Hyphomicrobium denitrificans ATCC 51888: one gene and its partner. The protein of the gene in region 1 interacts with the protein of each later gene in a pairwise test. Links are inferred from orthologs where the notes say so. Each region holds a gene or a part of one and is shown in the gene's direction. Other genes may lie near its edges. The genes, in order: sfsA and HDEN_RS00985.

Region 1 (7,757 bases):
ATTTCCACCTGGCTGCCGTTCCTTCTCTTGGGCGTGGCGCTGCTCATCGCGCTTGGCTTCGAGTTCGTGAATGGCTTTCACGACACCGCCAACGCGGTTGCGACCGTCATCTACACGCATTCGATGCCCGCCAATGTCGCGGTGCTCTGGTCCGGCTTCTTCAACTTCCTCGGCGTGCTGCTGTCGAGCGGCGCCGTCGCTTACGGCATCATCTCGTTGCTGCCGGTCGAACTCATTCTTCAGGTCGGCTCTAGCGCCGGCTTCGCGATGGTCTTCGCGCTGCTGATCGCGGCCATCATCTGGAACCTTGGAACATGGTGGCTGGGGCTGCCCTCGTCATCGTCGCACACGCTGATCGGTTCGATCATCGGCGTCGGCGTTGCGAACTCGCTGCTTCACGGCGGCAACGGCACCTCGGGCGTCGACTGGGGCAAGGCGACCGACATCGGCTATTCGCTGCTGCTTTCGCCGATGGTCGGCTTCGTCGCTGCCGCTTTGCTGCTGCTGTCGCTGAAGGTGCTCGTCCGCAATCCGTCTCTCTATAAGGAGCCCGTCGGAAACCAGCCGCCGCCGTGGTGGATCCGCGGTCTGCTGGTGCTGACCTGCACGGGCGTTTCGTTCGCGCACGGCTCGAACGACGGTCAGAAGGGCATGGGTCTCATCATGCTGATCCTGATCGGTACCGTCCCGACCGCCTATGCACTGAACCGTTCGCCCGCGCCGTCACAGGTCGTACACTTCCAGGCGACTGCGACTGCCGCCGCTGCCGTGATCGAGAAACAGGCTGCCGGCTACAATGTTCTCGGCGACCCGCGTCCGGCAGTGACGAACTACATCTCGGCGCGCACGATCAACGAGGGCACATATCCGAGCCTCGCCGTTCTCGTCCGCCAGATCTCCGAGCAGGTGAACAGCTACGGCGCGCTCGACAAGGTGCCAGCAACGGCCGTCCAGAACGTCCGTAACGACATGTACCTTGCCTCCGAGGCGCTGCGCTTCCTGCTCAAGGACAAGGCGAACAACCTGTCCAAGGATGACGTCGCGAGCATTACGGCGTTCAAGGGCTCGCTCGACAACGCGACGCGCTTCATTCCGCTCTGGGTCAAGATCGCGGTTGCGATCGCGCTTGGCCTCGGCACGATGATCGGCTGGAAACGCATCGTCGTGACGGTCGGCGAAAAGATTGGCAAGACGCACCTCACCTACGCACAAGGCGCATCGGCAGAAGTCGTGGCGATGGCGACCATCGGCGCCGCCGACATGTACGGTCTGCCGGTTTCGACCACACACGTTCTTTCGTCCGGCGTCGCCGGTACGATGGCGGCGAACGGCTCGGGCCTGCAATGGTCGACGGTCCGCAACCTGCTCATGGCCTGGGTGCTGACACTGCCGGCGTCGATCCTGCTGGCGGGCGGCCTCTACTTCATTTTCTCCAAGCTGTTCTGATCATCGCCGAACAAGCGAGGTCACTGAGAAAGGCGCGAAATTCGCGCCTTTTTCATTTTGCGGCGAGCTTCCGTGATGAACTTCCAGGCGGCGTGCCGCAAATATTGTCCTTTGGGCGGCATCGCGCGTTTCTGTGTTGACGGACATTTGCGATTGACAGAGCTTACGCCCGTCGCACTCGGGGGGCTGTCGTGAAACCGGAAGTTCTTGTGTGGGCTCTGCTCTTCGTCCTCGCCTTCGGTCTTGTATTGCGCGCTTTTAGTCAGGCTACCCGGCGGGCAAAACGCTCCGGCGGCGAACCTGCACCGTTTCTGAACACACACCCTGCGGCGCAAGCCGGACAAACTGCCCCGGCTATTGACCCCATAGAACCGATGCGCTTCGCGCTCGCACCTGTAGCGCCGCAGCCTGTTGCACCCGCTTCGACGCAACGCGAACAATTCGCAGCTCCCGCAAAAACTTCCGAAGCTCCGGCGCGCGTAGTGCCGAACTTTATCGCCGCGGCCACGCCAGCCGTTGTTGCACACGAGCCGACGGTCATCTCCTCTCCTGACATCAAGGCGACGATGGACCCCGCAGCGGTCGCGATGCCCCGAGCCGCTGCGCCGAACGTGAGGGCGACGCTTCCTCCGTCTCCGGTCGCGACGCCCGGCGTTGATTTTGTCGTGCCCAACGTCAGAGCAACCCTACCTCGAGATGCGACTTCTTCTGCGCTGGCGATAATTCCCGACGTCAAGGCAACCCTCGCCCCGAGTTCCGCCGTGACGGCCGAAGCATCGGTCGCGGCAACCGACGTTGAGGAACTGCCTCCCCCGGCCGCGAGTGCAGACGCCATATCAGAACAACCGCCGGAGACACCTTCACCGATCCTGCTGAACGGCACGGTTCTGCGCGCACGCCGCCTCGGCCAGGGCATGCCGCCCCTCGATGAGCGCCTGAAGGCGACGCGATCCCGCAAACTGCGCCCGCGATCCAAGATGCGGCGCAAGCCTGTTCGGTCGCGTCAGCCGTCTCGCAAAACGCCACGGCTCAGAATCATTGCCGCGCCGAAAGTCAGCAATACGTTTGTGTCGGCGAGGGCACAGACGAAGATCGTCGATGTGCCGCCAAAGGAACCGCGCGTGCGCTTCGCCCACCCGGAAAACACCCACTAAATCGCGCTAAATCCCGCGACGCGCGGCTGTGTCCACACCTTATCCTCAACGCTCCACATACGGCCACAATCGGCAGCGATGGCGCTGGTTCATGACGCGCGAATCAGTCCACTTTCCGCCCAACGAATTCAGGGATCGGAGAGTTGGCCATGTCGAGATATGCAGCGCGGGCACCGTTGTCCGTCTACCTCCTCGCCGACCACCTCGATGGCGCGCTGGCGGCCGGTGAAGATCTCGTCGCTCGCGGTCATGACTGGCGCGCGCTCGCCGACGCGCCCGGCGAACCGGCCGAATTTCCCATGCACCAGCGCCGCATCGCGGAGGACGTCCGCAGCCTCGAGCTGATGTTGGTCGCACGCGTTCTGAAGGCGCGCACCCATGCGCTTTCTTTGGCCGAGGTTGACGATCGCTTTCGCGCCGTCGGCAATCTCTTCGCGTCCGGAACCGCGATCCTGCAGGATGCCGTGTCGGAATGCGGCGACGCGCGCGGCGAAGATTTCGAGACGGGCGACGATATCGTCTCCTACATCCGCAGCCGCGGCCTGATCGCTCCCGATGCCGCCAACGTGCGCGGCGCAGCCGATCTCACCATCGACGACAGCTTCCTTGTCGCGAAACGCATCGCGCTCGGACCGCTTCTCGACATGACGGCGGCGTTCCTCGATGCGCTCGACAGCCAATACGAACTTTTCGTCGAGGTCGAGCAGCAGGACTACGCAACGCGTCTCCGGGTCGAGCCGGACGACCGCGATCGTATGACGCTCAACTGACGAGCGGAACGCTCGCTGTCAGCTTCAACGCGAGCACCGGTCAGACGCCCAGCGCGGCTTTCAAAGTTTCGGCCGCTTCGCTGAGGTGGTCCGCATTCGCTGAGCGCAACACCAGATCCGAAACCGGCTTTCCGTCCCGCATGCGGGGATAGCTTCCCATCGCCACGTCGCGATAGCGCTGCTGATGCGCGGAAAACACGTCAGCGATTTCGCTTTCCGGACGGTCGACGGCGATCGTGATGGAGAGCACCTTGTCCCCGGTTTCGAGTTCAGGTGTGACGGCTTCCAGCATCGCTTGCATGATTTCCGGAACGCCGGCCATCACGATGACATTGCCAATGCGAAACCCGGGCGCGCCGGACAGCGGATTGACGATCAGCGAAGCCCCGGCAGGAATACGCGCCATTCGCAACCGCGCAGGCGTCAACGCCAAGCCCCGCCGCGCGTAGTTCTCGGCCAGAAGTTTTTCAGCACGCGGGTCGACGTCGATCGTGACGCCGCAAGCTTTTGCGATGCTATCAGCCGTGATGTCGTCGTGCGTCGGACCGATGCCGCCGGTCGTGAACAGATAATCGTAACGCGACCTGAGAGCGTTGACGGCTGCGCAGATCTCGGCCTCGTCGTCGGGAACGACGCGCACTTCCTTCAGGCGGATGCCGATCGACGTCAGATGCTCGGCGATCGCGCCGCCGTTGCGGTCTTTGGTCCGGCCGGACAGGATTTCGTCGCCAATGATCAGGACCGCCGCAGTGACTATGCGTTCTCCGCCCAACGCGTGTCTCCCGTCCGAGATATTCCTGCTCCCGTCTTAGCACCGCGCGAGCCTGTTCGAAATACTTGCCCTCGCACGCCATTCGGCGGATATGCGGGGGCATGAAATTTACGTCGCCCCTCATCCCCGGCAAGCTCATCCAGCGCTACAAGCGTTTTCTTGCGGACGTCCTGACCGCCGGCGGCGTGACAGTCACCGCCACCTGCCCCAACACCGGTTCGATGCTTGGACTGACGACGCCGGGATCGACGGTCTGGCTTTCCGAAAGCGACAGCCCGACGCGCAAATATCGCCACACCTGGGAAATGATCGAGGATGATCTGGGCGACGGCCCGCATCTCGTCGGCATCAATACCGGCAAGCCGAACGCGCTCGTCGCCGAGGCCATCGGATTGAATGCCATCCCGGAGCTTCAAGGTTACGCTTCGCTCCGCCGCGAAGTGAAATACGGCGAGAACAGCCGTATCGATATTCTGCTGGCAGAGGGCCGCGACCCGCGTCCCTGCTACGTCGAGATCAAGAACGTGCACTTGATGCGCCAGGCGGGCCTTGCCGAGTTCCCCGATTGTAAAACCGAACGCGGCGCCAAGCACCTCCGTGAACTCTCTACAATGGTCGCCGAGGGCAATCGCGCGGTCATGGTGTTTCTCGTTCAGCGCGGCAACGCAAAAACCTTCAGCCTCGCGCGCGATCTCGATCCGGCCTATGCGGCGGCGTTCCAAACCGCGGCCGCGGCGGGCGTCGAGATGCTGTGCTACGGATGCAGTCTGAGCCCTACCGAAATCGCCGTAGACCGGCGCATCGAGATCGCTGATCTTTCGTGAAAGAAAGAAATGTGGCCGGGCTGAAACGGATTGCGCTCCGGCGCCGTACTCCTGTTTGTCCAAGGTAAGAGCGCTGCACCGCGATAAGCGCGCATCAAGGAAATTCCGCCATGTACTCTCGCCGCGATTTTTCCAAATTAGGATTGACCCTCGCCGGAGCCTTTGCCGGTTTCAAAGCCGCTTCGTCTTACGTCCGGCCAAGCCAGGCCGACTCGACGTCGAAGACGTTCGAAGTCACGAAGACGGAGGAGGAATGGAAGAAAATCCTCACTCCCGAACAGTTCCGCGTGCTTCGCAAGGAAGGCACCGAGCGGCCGGGATCATCCCCGCTGGATGCAAATGAGGCGGCAGGCACGTATGTCTGCGCCGGTTGCGCCCTCGCCCTTTATTCCTCGGAGACGAAATTCCACAGCGGCACGGGCTGGCCGAGCTTCTGGCAACCGCTAGAGAACGCGGTCGCAACCTCCGAGGACAGCTCGTATCTGATGACGCGCACGGAAGTTCACTGCCGTCGCTGCGGCGGCCACCTCGGGCACGTCTTCGAGGATGGGCCGAAGCCCACCGGCCTGCGCTATTGCATGAACGGCGTAGCGCTGAAATTCGTCCCGAAGGGCGCGGCCTGATCCGTCGGCCGCGCCGCGCATCAGGCGCTTTGCGCCAGCTGCAGCGCTGGATCCGGAGCTTCGCTCATCAGCAGCACGGCCGCCTCAGAAGCCGATAGCGGTGCGCCGAGCAGCATGCCTTGCCCGTAAGTCACGTCGAGCGCCAGCACGCGACGGCGCTGATCGTCGGTTTCGATGCCTTCGGCGACGACGCTGCAATTCAGCCGCTGCGCAAGTTCGGCGATCGAGCGCACGATCAGCTCGCTTTGCGCCGACTGCCCGAGCTGGCTCACGAACAGCCTGTCGATCTTGATCCGGTTGAACGGGAATTTCACCAGATAGCCGAGCGAGGAATATCCGGTTCCGAAATCGTCGAGCGCAATCGAAACACCGATATCCTTCAGCCTGCGCAAAGACGCGATAACCTCGGCGTCAGCGTTCATCAGGCTCGCCTCGGTCACTTCCATTTCGAGCTCGAGGCGCGATGGAGGCAGTCCCGCGGACTTGAGCGCTCTCTCGACGGACACCGCGATATTTTCAACCCCGATCCGCATCGATGACATGTTGATGCCGACCGGAACTTCGGACGGCCAATGCGCCGCTTGCCGGCAAGCCTCCTTGATGACCCAGTTGCCGATATCTTCTGCAATCCCGATATCGATCGCCGTCGCGAGAAACTGCGCGGGCGTCAGCAATCCACGCAGCGGATGCCGCCAGCGAACCTGACACTCGAAGCTCGTAATCGCGTTCGTTTCGAGATTGCGCACCGGCTGATAGAAAAGCTCGAACCCGTCGTTGACGAGGGCAGCCCTGAGCCCAAGCTCGAGCACACGATGTTCGTCGGCCGAACGCTGCATGTCGGCTTCGAAGATGCAGTACATGCCGCGACCTGCCTCCTTCGCGGCGAACATCGCGAGATCGGCCTGCTTCAACAGCATTTCACCCCCGACGCCGCTTTCGCACGCGAGCGCCACACCGACGCACGCGCCGATCTGAACCTTCTGTCCTTCGAGGTCATAGGGTTCCGACAGCGACACGACCAATCGTTCGGCCAGCGAGCTTGCAAATGCTCTCTCGCGGATATCCTGCGCGACGATTGCGAATTCATCGCCGCCAAGGCGCGCGACGAGATCTCCCTCCCGCACCAGACCTGTGATGCGTGCGGACACCGATTTCAGAAGCGCATCGCCGACGGCGTGTCCGAGCGCGTCGTTCACCGATTTGAAGCGATCGAGGTCAATGTAAAAGATGCTAAACGACTTCGCGCCGGCGCGATTGTTCAAAGCATTCAATCGCGCCATGAAGGCGCGGCGATTGGCGATTCCGGTCAAACCGTCGGTCATCGCGACGCGCTCGGTTTCTTCACGCGCCTCGCTGAGCGCTGCGATCGTATCCTGCAGGCGGGTGATGGCCTCGAGACGCTCCAGAAACAAACGGCCCGTTGTGACAATTAGGCCGTACAGAAACACGAGAAAGCTGACCGCGAGCGCGCCGAGGCCCAGGTACTGATGCCCCGGCACGAACAGGATGCATTTTAGGGCCGGCGGCAAAAGGATCGCTGTCGCGTAGAGCACTGCGGCGGCAGGTATCGGCGCCAGAAGAACACTGCCGCTGGCTGCCATGCCGACCGTCAGCGCCATCAGGATCAATTCGCTGTCGCCATGCACCGCGCCAACCCAGCGTGTCGCCAGGATCGCCCACGGCAAGCTCGACATCAGCGCAATCAGAAGCGCCCATCTCCCATCGCGCAGAGGCGAGCCCGGCTTCGACGCCTCAGCCTGCCGCGTACGCAAACTTCGCGTGACCGAGCGAAGACCGATGAAGGAGCATATTGCGAGCGAAGCGACCGCCCATGCTGCCAGTTCAACGCCAGGGATGAGGCCGCGAAACGCCACGACCGCAATCAAGACATTGATTGCATAGCCGGCCATCGCCGTCGGGGTCGCGCGCGCTAAACTTGCCAGCTGGTCGCGATGCACGCGGGCCAAATCCTCCCGGCGAACGGCATTGAGTACTCGGAGCATCTGGCCTCGGTAGCGTTAGCAAAAAGCTCATTTTAAAGCTGCTGTCTTAACGATTTGGCTAATGAGAGCACTCCGGATATCGCATTCTACGAACCTATTTATCTGTTGAAATTCCGCTACTTAGAATTCATTGAGATGGAACCGGACTAACGTGTTGCGTCACTT
Region 2 (7,657 bases), 790 kb from region 1 along the record:
CGATGCGCTGGATGAGGAGACGCTTGCGGAACGGCGCGAAGCTTTGAAGAAGGCGGCGCGCAAGACGCCTCTGCTACTGTCTGCGGTGTCCGGTGCGGGCATCAAGGAAGCGCTGTTCGCGCTGACGCGTGAAATCTCGCGCAAAGATGCGGCGGAGGATGATGAGGATCGCGACGCAAGCGGGGCGTGGCAGCCGTAAACAACTTTACGCTTTGTCTTGCGAGATGCACGCAAGTCGCGCACAATCACTCATCCGCCTTTAATCCTCATCAAAAGAGCATCAATGGTTCATTCGACGCGAACGCCGGCTTGGTCGTGGGCACTGCCGATTGTTGGGGTAGCGCTTTTCGCGTTCGCGACATGGGTCGGTTTTGGCGATGATTTTGCGTCGGATCCCCTCGGTATCGCTATAGCGATCATCCTGATCCCTCTTCTTATGGGCGCTGTATTTTCGGCGGTCTATCATGCGGAAGAGGTTGCACACCTCACCGGTGAGCCTATTGGAACCCTGGTTCTGACGATGGCCGTGACGGTGATCGAACTCGCTTTGATCGTGTCCCTCATGCTGACCGGTAAGGCGGCGCCGACGCTGGTGCGCGATACCGTGTTCTCCGTGGTCATGATCATTACGACAGGGCTCGTGGGCGCGTGTCTTCTCGTCGGCGGCATTCGATATCGCGAGCAGTCGTTCGACGTGACCTCGGCTAAGATCTATCTAGCCATGCTGCTCGTCTTGACGACGCTGTCGATCATCCTGCCGAATTATACCAGCTCGGCTCCGGGCCGCCTGTACTCGACAAGCCAGCTGGCGTTCATGAGCTTCGCGATCATCGCGCTCTATGCTGTCTTCGTCTTTACGCAGACGGTTCGGCACCGGGATTATTTTGCCGGAGATTACGATCCGCCCGATCCCAATGCGGAGACGGGCGGGAAACTGATCCGTTCGATCCTCTTTCTCTGCGTCGCGCTCGTTGCCGTCGTTGTGCTCGCTAAGCTGTTCGCAATTGAAGTGAACGCCGCCGTCTCGGCTGTCGGCGCCCCACCGGCGTTTAGCGGCGTCGTGATCGCGTTTATCGTGCTGTTGCCGGAGTCGATCGCGGCGATCCGGGCGGCAAGCCGCGATAATCTGCAGAAAAGCATCAATCTGGCGCTGGGGTCGTCATTGGCGACGATCGGGTTGACGATCCCGGCAATCGCTGCGGCCAACATCATTCTGCAAAAGCCCCTCATTCTCGGACTCGATCCGCGGGACATGGCGCTCGTCGTGATGACGCTTGGCGCCAGCATCCTGACATTCGGCACCGGCCGGACGAATGTGCTTTTCGGCTTCCTGCATCTGGTGCTGTTCGGCACGTTCCTGTTCTTCGCCGTGGTCCCCTAAGGCGGGCTTGCGGGCAGTTAATTAGGTAAAAATTGACGTGGCGGGCTGATATGCGGCATCGGCCTCTTGCCCGAATGCGCGCATTTACAGATAAGCACGCGATGCTCCGGTGCCTCGCGCATCGGGGTTCGAATTTCAATCCGGGATTGTCATGATCCGCGCTCCGCAGTCCGCCGCTACGATCGCTACCGCGCGCCCTGAATGGGCAAAGGCGCGGCGCATCGTCGTGAAAATCGGTTCGGCGCTGCTGGCGGACAAAAGCACCGGCCGCATCAAGGCGGACTGGCTCAATTCGTTCATGGACGATGTCGCCGAGCTTGCACGCGCCGGCAAGGACATCGTGCTTGTGTCGTCGGGCTCCATCGCGCTGGGCCGGCATGTGCTGAAGCTGCCGAAGGGTCCGCTCGAACTCGAGCAGAGTCAGGCGGCGGCATCTGTCGGGCAGATCAGTCTCGCGCATGCCTATCAGGAACTCGCGGCCGCGCGCGGTCTGACGGCGGCGCAGATTCTTCTAACGCTCGGTGATACGGAAGAGCGGCGGCGGTATCTCAACGCGCGTAACACCATTGAAGTTCTGCTGGCGCTGAAGGCCATTCCGGTCGTCAATGAAAACGACACGGTCGCGACGGCGGAAATCCGCTACGGCGATAACGACAGGCTGTCGGCGCGCGTCGCGTCGATGGTGTCGGCGGATTGTCTCGTGCTGCTGTCGGATGTCGACGGCCTCTATACCGCGCCTCCGGCTGACGATCAGAACGCCAGGCACATCCCGCTCGTGACAGAGATCACGCCGGAGATCGAGGCGATGGCCGGCGATGCCGGGACCGAGCTTTCCAAAGGCGGCATGAAGACGAAAATCGAGGCGGGCAAGATCGCGCTCTCGGCCGGTACCGATATGGTCATCACGACCGGCAAGGTTCTTCATCCGCTCAAGGCGATCTCGGACGGCGCGCGGGTCACGTGGTTCGTCGCCAATTCGGATCCGGTGACGGCGCGAAAGCGTTGGATTTCCGGGCAGCTCGAGCCGAGCGGCCACGTTTACCTCGATGCAGGCGCCGAGAAGGCTCTCACATCGGGAAAAAGCCTTCTGCCGGCGGGTGTCACCCGCATCGACGGCAACTTCGACCGCGGCGATGCGGTTACGATAAGATCGGCGGACGGCCGGGAACTGGGCCGGGGCCTTGTCGCCTATGCGGCGGACGATGCGCGACGTATTATGGGCAAGCGTTCGAGCGAGATCGCCGCGATCCTCGGGTTCAAGGGGCGCGCGACGCTGATCCATCGGGACGATATGGCGCTGACGAGGAAATGAGTATGAACAAACCGGAGCGCATCGAAAACGAGACCGCCGAGCTGATGCGCGGCATCGGACAAGCAGCTAAGGCTGCGAGCCGCAGGCTTGCGATCGCGACGCCGGAGGAAAAGAACGCGGCGCTTATCGCTGCGGCGAAAGCTCTGCGCGCGGCGACGCCCAAAATCCTTGCGGCGAACGCGCAGGACATCGAAGCTGCGAAAGCTGCTGGTCGACCGGCTGCGTTCGTCGATCGGCTGCTGCTCAACGAGAAGCGCATCGACGGCATCGCTGTCGGTCTTGAAGAGATCGCGGCACTTCCCGATCCCGTCGGAACCGTGCTGGCGGAATGGACGCGGCCCAATGGTCTCAAATTTCAGCGCGTGCGCGTGCCGCTCGGAACGATCGGCATCATCTACGAAAGCCGTCCGAACGTAACGGCCGATGCAGGCGCGCTGGCGCTGAAGGCCGGGAACGCGGCGATCCTGCGCGGCGGTTCGGAAAGCCATCATTCGAGCGTCGCGATCCATGCCTGCCTGGTTGAAGGCCTGCGCGCTGCGGGATTGCCCGAAGCCGCGATCCAGCTCGTTCCGACGACGGATCGCGAAGCGGTCGGCGCGATGCTGCGCGGCCTGGATGGGTCGGTCGATGTCATTGTACCGCGCGGCGGCAAAGGGCTGGTAGAGCGCGTGCAGAGCGAGGCCCGCGTTCCGGTCTTCGCGCATCTCGAAGGCATCTGTCACACCTATGTCGATCAGGGCGCGGACATGAAGATCGCCGTGCCGCTGGTCGTCAACGCCAAGATGCGGCGCACGGGAATTTGCGGCGCGACCGAGTGCCTGCTCGTCGACAAGAATGCGCGTACCGATCTCTTGTCGCCGATCGTCAAAGCCCTGCTCGACGATGGTTGCGAAGTGCGTGGCGACGAGGCGACGCAAAAGGTCGATCCTCGCGTGAAGGCGGCTCAGGCCGATGACTACGGCAAGGAATTTCTCGATGCCGTTATCGCGGTGAAAACCGTCGACGGAGTCGACGGCGCCATCGAGCACATCGCGCGCTATGGTTCGCAGCACACCGACGCGATCATCACGGAATGCGAAGCGACGGCCGAACGGTTCCTGAACCGCGTCGACTCCGCGATCGTTCTCGTCAACGCATCGACGCAGTTCGCCGACGGCGGCGAGTTCGGCTTCGGCGGCGAGATCGGCATCGCGACGGGCAAGATGCATGCGCGTGGGCCGGTCGGCGTCGAGCAGCTGACGAGCTTTAAGTACAAGGTGCGAGGCACCGGCCAGACGCGGCCGAAGTAGCGCTACGGATGAGGCACGTCTGATTTGACGCGAAAGATTCCGCAGCAGAGTTTTGGATCGCTTCGCGTCCATCCGCCGATGTGCCTTCCCGGTCAACGGATCGGGATCATGGGTGGCTCTTTCAATCCGCCGCATGCTGGGCATCGCATCGCCGCCGAAGCCGCGATGAAGCGTCTGGGGCTCGATCAGCTGTGGTGGCTGATCACGCCAGGCAATCCTCTCAAGTCGCGCAATGGTCTGTCGGCGCTGGATGGGCGCATGGCATCGGTCCGGCAGTTCGCCGTCGGTCCGAAAATGAAAGTAACGAGCTTCGAGCGCGAACTCGGCACGAGTTTCACGGCCGCGACACTGGCGTATTTGAAGCGGCGGCATCCTGGCGTGCGCTTCGTGTGGGTGATGGGTGCCGACAATCTCGCGTTCTTCGACCGATGGCAGCATTGGCGGAGCATCGCCGATCTGATGCCGATCGCAGTGGTGGACCGGCCCGGCTGGCGGTTACGAGGCCTGTCGTCGCCAGCCGCTCTCGCGCTTTCGCGCTGGCGCATTCCTGAATCCGAGGCGCGTGGACTGGCTGCCAGAAAGCCGCCGGCCTGGACGCTGTTGACGATCCGCCTTTCCGACCTTTCGTCGACCGCGCTGCGCAGCGCCGCGCGCTCTGCGTCAGAGCACGTCAGTTAAGCCATTAAAATTTATGACGTTTTCACAACAGACGGCTTCCGGAATTCATTTGCGGGCCGAGGCGACGCCGTTTAATATATCGCTAACCCGGAATCGGCCGGGCCGTCTGACATGCGGGACCAATCAGCAAAGGATGCTTACCGCTTGATCCGAACCACAGCCGAGGCCGCCCGCAAGGGCAGCTCTCAAGCCCAGTCCGCCGCCAAGGCGCCGGATGCGGCCGCTCTCCTCGAAGACGTCGTCCACTGGCTTGACGACGCGAAAGCCGAGGAAATCGTTTCGATCCCTCTCAAAGGCAAGTCTTCACTCGGCGACTTCATGGTTGTCGCGTCCGGCCGTAACGACCGGCATGTCGGCGCAATCGCCGAGCAGCTGCGCGACAAGCTCAAAGCGCGCGGCGAGGCTCGCGTGAGGGTCGAGGGATTGAACTCCTGCGATTGGGTCCTGATCGACACGGGCGATATCATCGTCCACGTCTTCCGGCCCGAGGTGCGCGAGTTCTATAACCTCGAGAAGATGTGGCAGGCGGATATCCCCGCCGATGCCTCGCGCGGCGACAGCTCGCAGCACTGAGCCTTTCCGCTTTTCGTTGAATCGCGGATCGGCTCTAGGTTTTTGTTTTGTCGTGCTTCTTCTCGGAAAACCGGTTCCCACTTTTCCGGAAGCACTCCAGGCGTCGCGGCGCGCTCCTATTCGTTGTTTTGCGCGGTTCGCTTGGTGACCGCGGGCGGTTTTCATGCGCATTTCGCTCCTCGCCGTCGGCAAGCTGAAAGACGCCGAGGAGCGGGCGATTTCTGATCGCTACGCCAAACGCTTCAACGGCGCGGGCCGGTCAATCGGATTGGGTCCGATCGATATTCGCGAGCTGAACGAAAGCCGCCAGGCGAGCGCCGACGAGCGCAAGCAAGATGAAGCCGCGCGGCTTTTGAAGGATCTGGCGGCCGACACGTTCATCGTCGCGCTCGATCCAGCAGGCAAGTCCGTCAGCAGCGAAGCTTTCGCGCGCACGCTCGGCGAAAAGCGCGACGGCGCGGTGAAAACGTGCGCGTTCCTGATCGGCGGTCCGGATGGGCATGGTGCGCAGGTTTTGAAGTCAGCTGGAATGACGCTATCGCTCGGTGCGCTGACGCTGCCACATGGTCTCGCGCGCGTCGTGCTGCTCGAGCAGCTGTACCGCGCGGCGACGATCCTCTCCGGGCATCCTTATCATCGGGCGTGACGCGTTATGCCGGGAGCGAAGGCGAAATACAGCTTTCCGCCGATCGTCACGGCGGACGCGCATCTGCTTATTCTTGGCACGCTGCCGGGTGAGGAATCGCTGCGACTGCAGCAATACTACGGGCATCCGCGCAATCATTTCTGGCCGCTGATCGCCGCGATTTTCGGCGAGGCCGTGCCATCCGACTATTCTGCGCGGATCGCTCTTCTGAAGCGTCACGGTTGCGCGCTTTGGGATGTGCTGGAAAGCGCGGAGCGCATCGGAAGCTCGGACGCCGCCATTCGGAATGCGACCGTCAATCCGTTCGCGGCATTTCTCGCCGACTATCCGAACATCCGGACGATCGCGTTCAATGGTCAGAAGGCGCGCGACTTGTTCCATCGCCATGTCGTGAAGCCGGGGCATGTGCCGGAGCAGGTTTGCACGATGATCGATCTGCCGTCGTCGAGCCCGCTCTACACGAAATCGCTCGAGGAGAAGCTCGGCATTTGGCGGGCTAAATTGGCGGAATCGCTGGCGGCTCAGAAGCGCCGGGCGAAATAGTCGATGCCGAACTGCGGCAGCAGGCGGCGCATCGCGGCTGCGATCAGCGTCGGCGTGGTCACATAGTAATGCGCTTTCGGACGGCTGCTTTCGACAGCATGGATCAGGCGTTTGCTCACGGCCTCGGGCTCGAGCTTGAACGATATCTGGCCGCCGGCCTTCATCTGCTCCAGCCGCGTTCGATAGACGTCCCGGTGCGGAGAATTGTCGATGTCGATCGTCGCGAGCAGCCGCGCGACGGAATGCTCGACGAAGCGCGAGCGGATCGGGCCGGGCTCGATCAGCGACACGCCGATGCCGGAGCCTTCGAGTTCGAGCCGCAATGACGTCGTCAGCGCTTCGAGTGCGAACTTCGACGCGCAGTAGGCCCCGCGATACGGCGCAACGACCATTCCCAAGACCGAAGAGCAATTGACGATGCGTCCGGCGCCGTTCTTGCGCATGGACGGAATGAGGCGTCGCGTCAGATCGTGCGTTCCGACGAGATTGACTTCGAGCTGTTCGCGCAGGAGCGCTGGGGTCAAATCCTCGACGGCACCCGGTTGACCGTACGCCGCGTTGTTGAACAACGCATCCAGGTGTCCGTGCGTCAGTTCCAGGGCGCGAATGGCGCAGGTTGCGATCGATTGCGGATCGGCCAATTCGAGTCGCAGAACTTCGAGGCCTTCGTACGTGTTGAGGCGGGTGAGGTCTTCGGCGTTCCGGGCCGTCGCGATTACGCGCCAGCCGCGCTGTTTCATCGTTCGGGCGGCGTCGAGGCCGATGCCGGACGAGCATCCGGTGATGAGAATTGAGCGTGCCATGAAAGCCCGGTTAGCAACGTGAATCGAGGACGGTGTTCGTCCTCGTGTATAGGCTCACGGACGCAACTGCAAAGCCGCAAAAATTCTGCGGGGTCGGAACGGCTTTAGGCGCGAAGGTCACTTCTTGAACTTCAGGATCACCTTGCCGCTCTCGTCCTTGAGGCTGACGAGAGCGCCGTCGGTCGTGAACGACCGGGCGGCCTCGAGAGCGGCGAAGTATTGCGCTTCCGTTTCGGATTTGCCTTCGCAGAATATCTTCGTCGAGGCCAACGGTCCGATCTGGATCGCGTCGTCCTCGATGCTGATCGGACCGGTGAAGCGATTGCAACCGCCGGTTCCGGAGGCTTTGTCCGACGTAAAGTCGAGCGTCAGTCCATCGACGGCTTTGCCGTTGAGCTCGACGGCGGTCCAGCTGGCTGCCGGCGCGCCTTC

Evidence for each region.
Region 2: the proteins of sfsA (region 1) and HDEN_RS00985 interact in binary tests that used the Escherichia coli proteins (3 or more experiments, as listed by UniProt). The link is inferred for Hyphomicrobium denitrificans ATCC 51888 from one-to-one orthologs.

The regions. Positions count from the first base shown.
Region 1 is NC_014313.1:992,967-1,000,723, reverse strand. Bases 3,181-6,104 are described here. They hold sfsA (DNA/RNA nuclease SfsA), read left to right. Parts: upstream 3,181-4,243; coding sequence 4,244-4,966; downstream 4,967-6,104. Other genes in these bases: HDEN_RS04625 (putative bifunctional diguanylate cyclase/phosphodiesterase), read right to left, coding at 5,610-6,104; msrB (peptide-methionine (R)-S-oxide reductase MsrB), read left to right, coding at 5,077-5,589; HDEN_RS04640 (competence/damage-inducible protein A), read right to left, coding at 3,411-4,142; HDEN_RS04645 (hypothetical protein), read left to right, coding at 3,181-3,370. Also shown: HDEN_RS04655 (inorganic phosphate transporter), read left to right, coding at 1-1,446; HDEN_RS04650 (hypothetical protein), read left to right, coding at 1,929-2,600; more of HDEN_RS04645, read left to right, coding at 2,750-3,180; more of HDEN_RS04625, read right to left, coding at 6,105-7,592. UniProt on the Escherichia coli protein: Binds to DNA non-specifically. Could be a regulatory factor involved in maltose metabolism.
Region 2 is NC_014313.1:201,620-209,276, forward strand. The notes cover bases 2,015-4,838. They hold HDEN_RS00985 (glutamate-5-semialdehyde dehydrogenase), read left to right. Parts: upstream 2,015-2,695; coding sequence 2,696-3,982; downstream 3,983-4,838. Other genes in these bases: proB (glutamate 5-kinase), read left to right, coding at 2,015-2,693; HDEN_RS00990 (nicotinate-nucleotide adenylyltransferase), read left to right, coding at 4,061-4,660; rsfS (ribosome silencing factor), read left to right, coding at 4,772-4,838. Outside these bases: GTPase ObgE, read left to right, coding at 1-199; HDEN_RS00975 (calcium:cation antiporter), read left to right, coding at 284-1,381; more of proB, read left to right, coding at 1,533-2,014; more of rsfS, read left to right, coding at 4,839-5,233; 23S rRNA (pseudouridine(1915)-N(3))-methyltransferase RlmH, read left to right, coding at 5,397-5,879; HDEN_RS01005 (DNA-deoxyinosine glycosylase), read left to right, coding at 5,886-6,422; HDEN_RS01010 (SDR family NAD(P)-dependent oxidoreductase), read right to left, coding at 6,401-7,225; HDEN_RS01015 (META domain-containing protein), read right to left, coding at 7,343-7,657. UniProt on the Escherichia coli protein: Catalyzes the NADPH-dependent reduction of L-glutamate 5-phosphate into L-glutamate 5-semialdehyde and phosphate. The product spontaneously undergoes cyclization to form 1-pyrroline-5-carboxylate.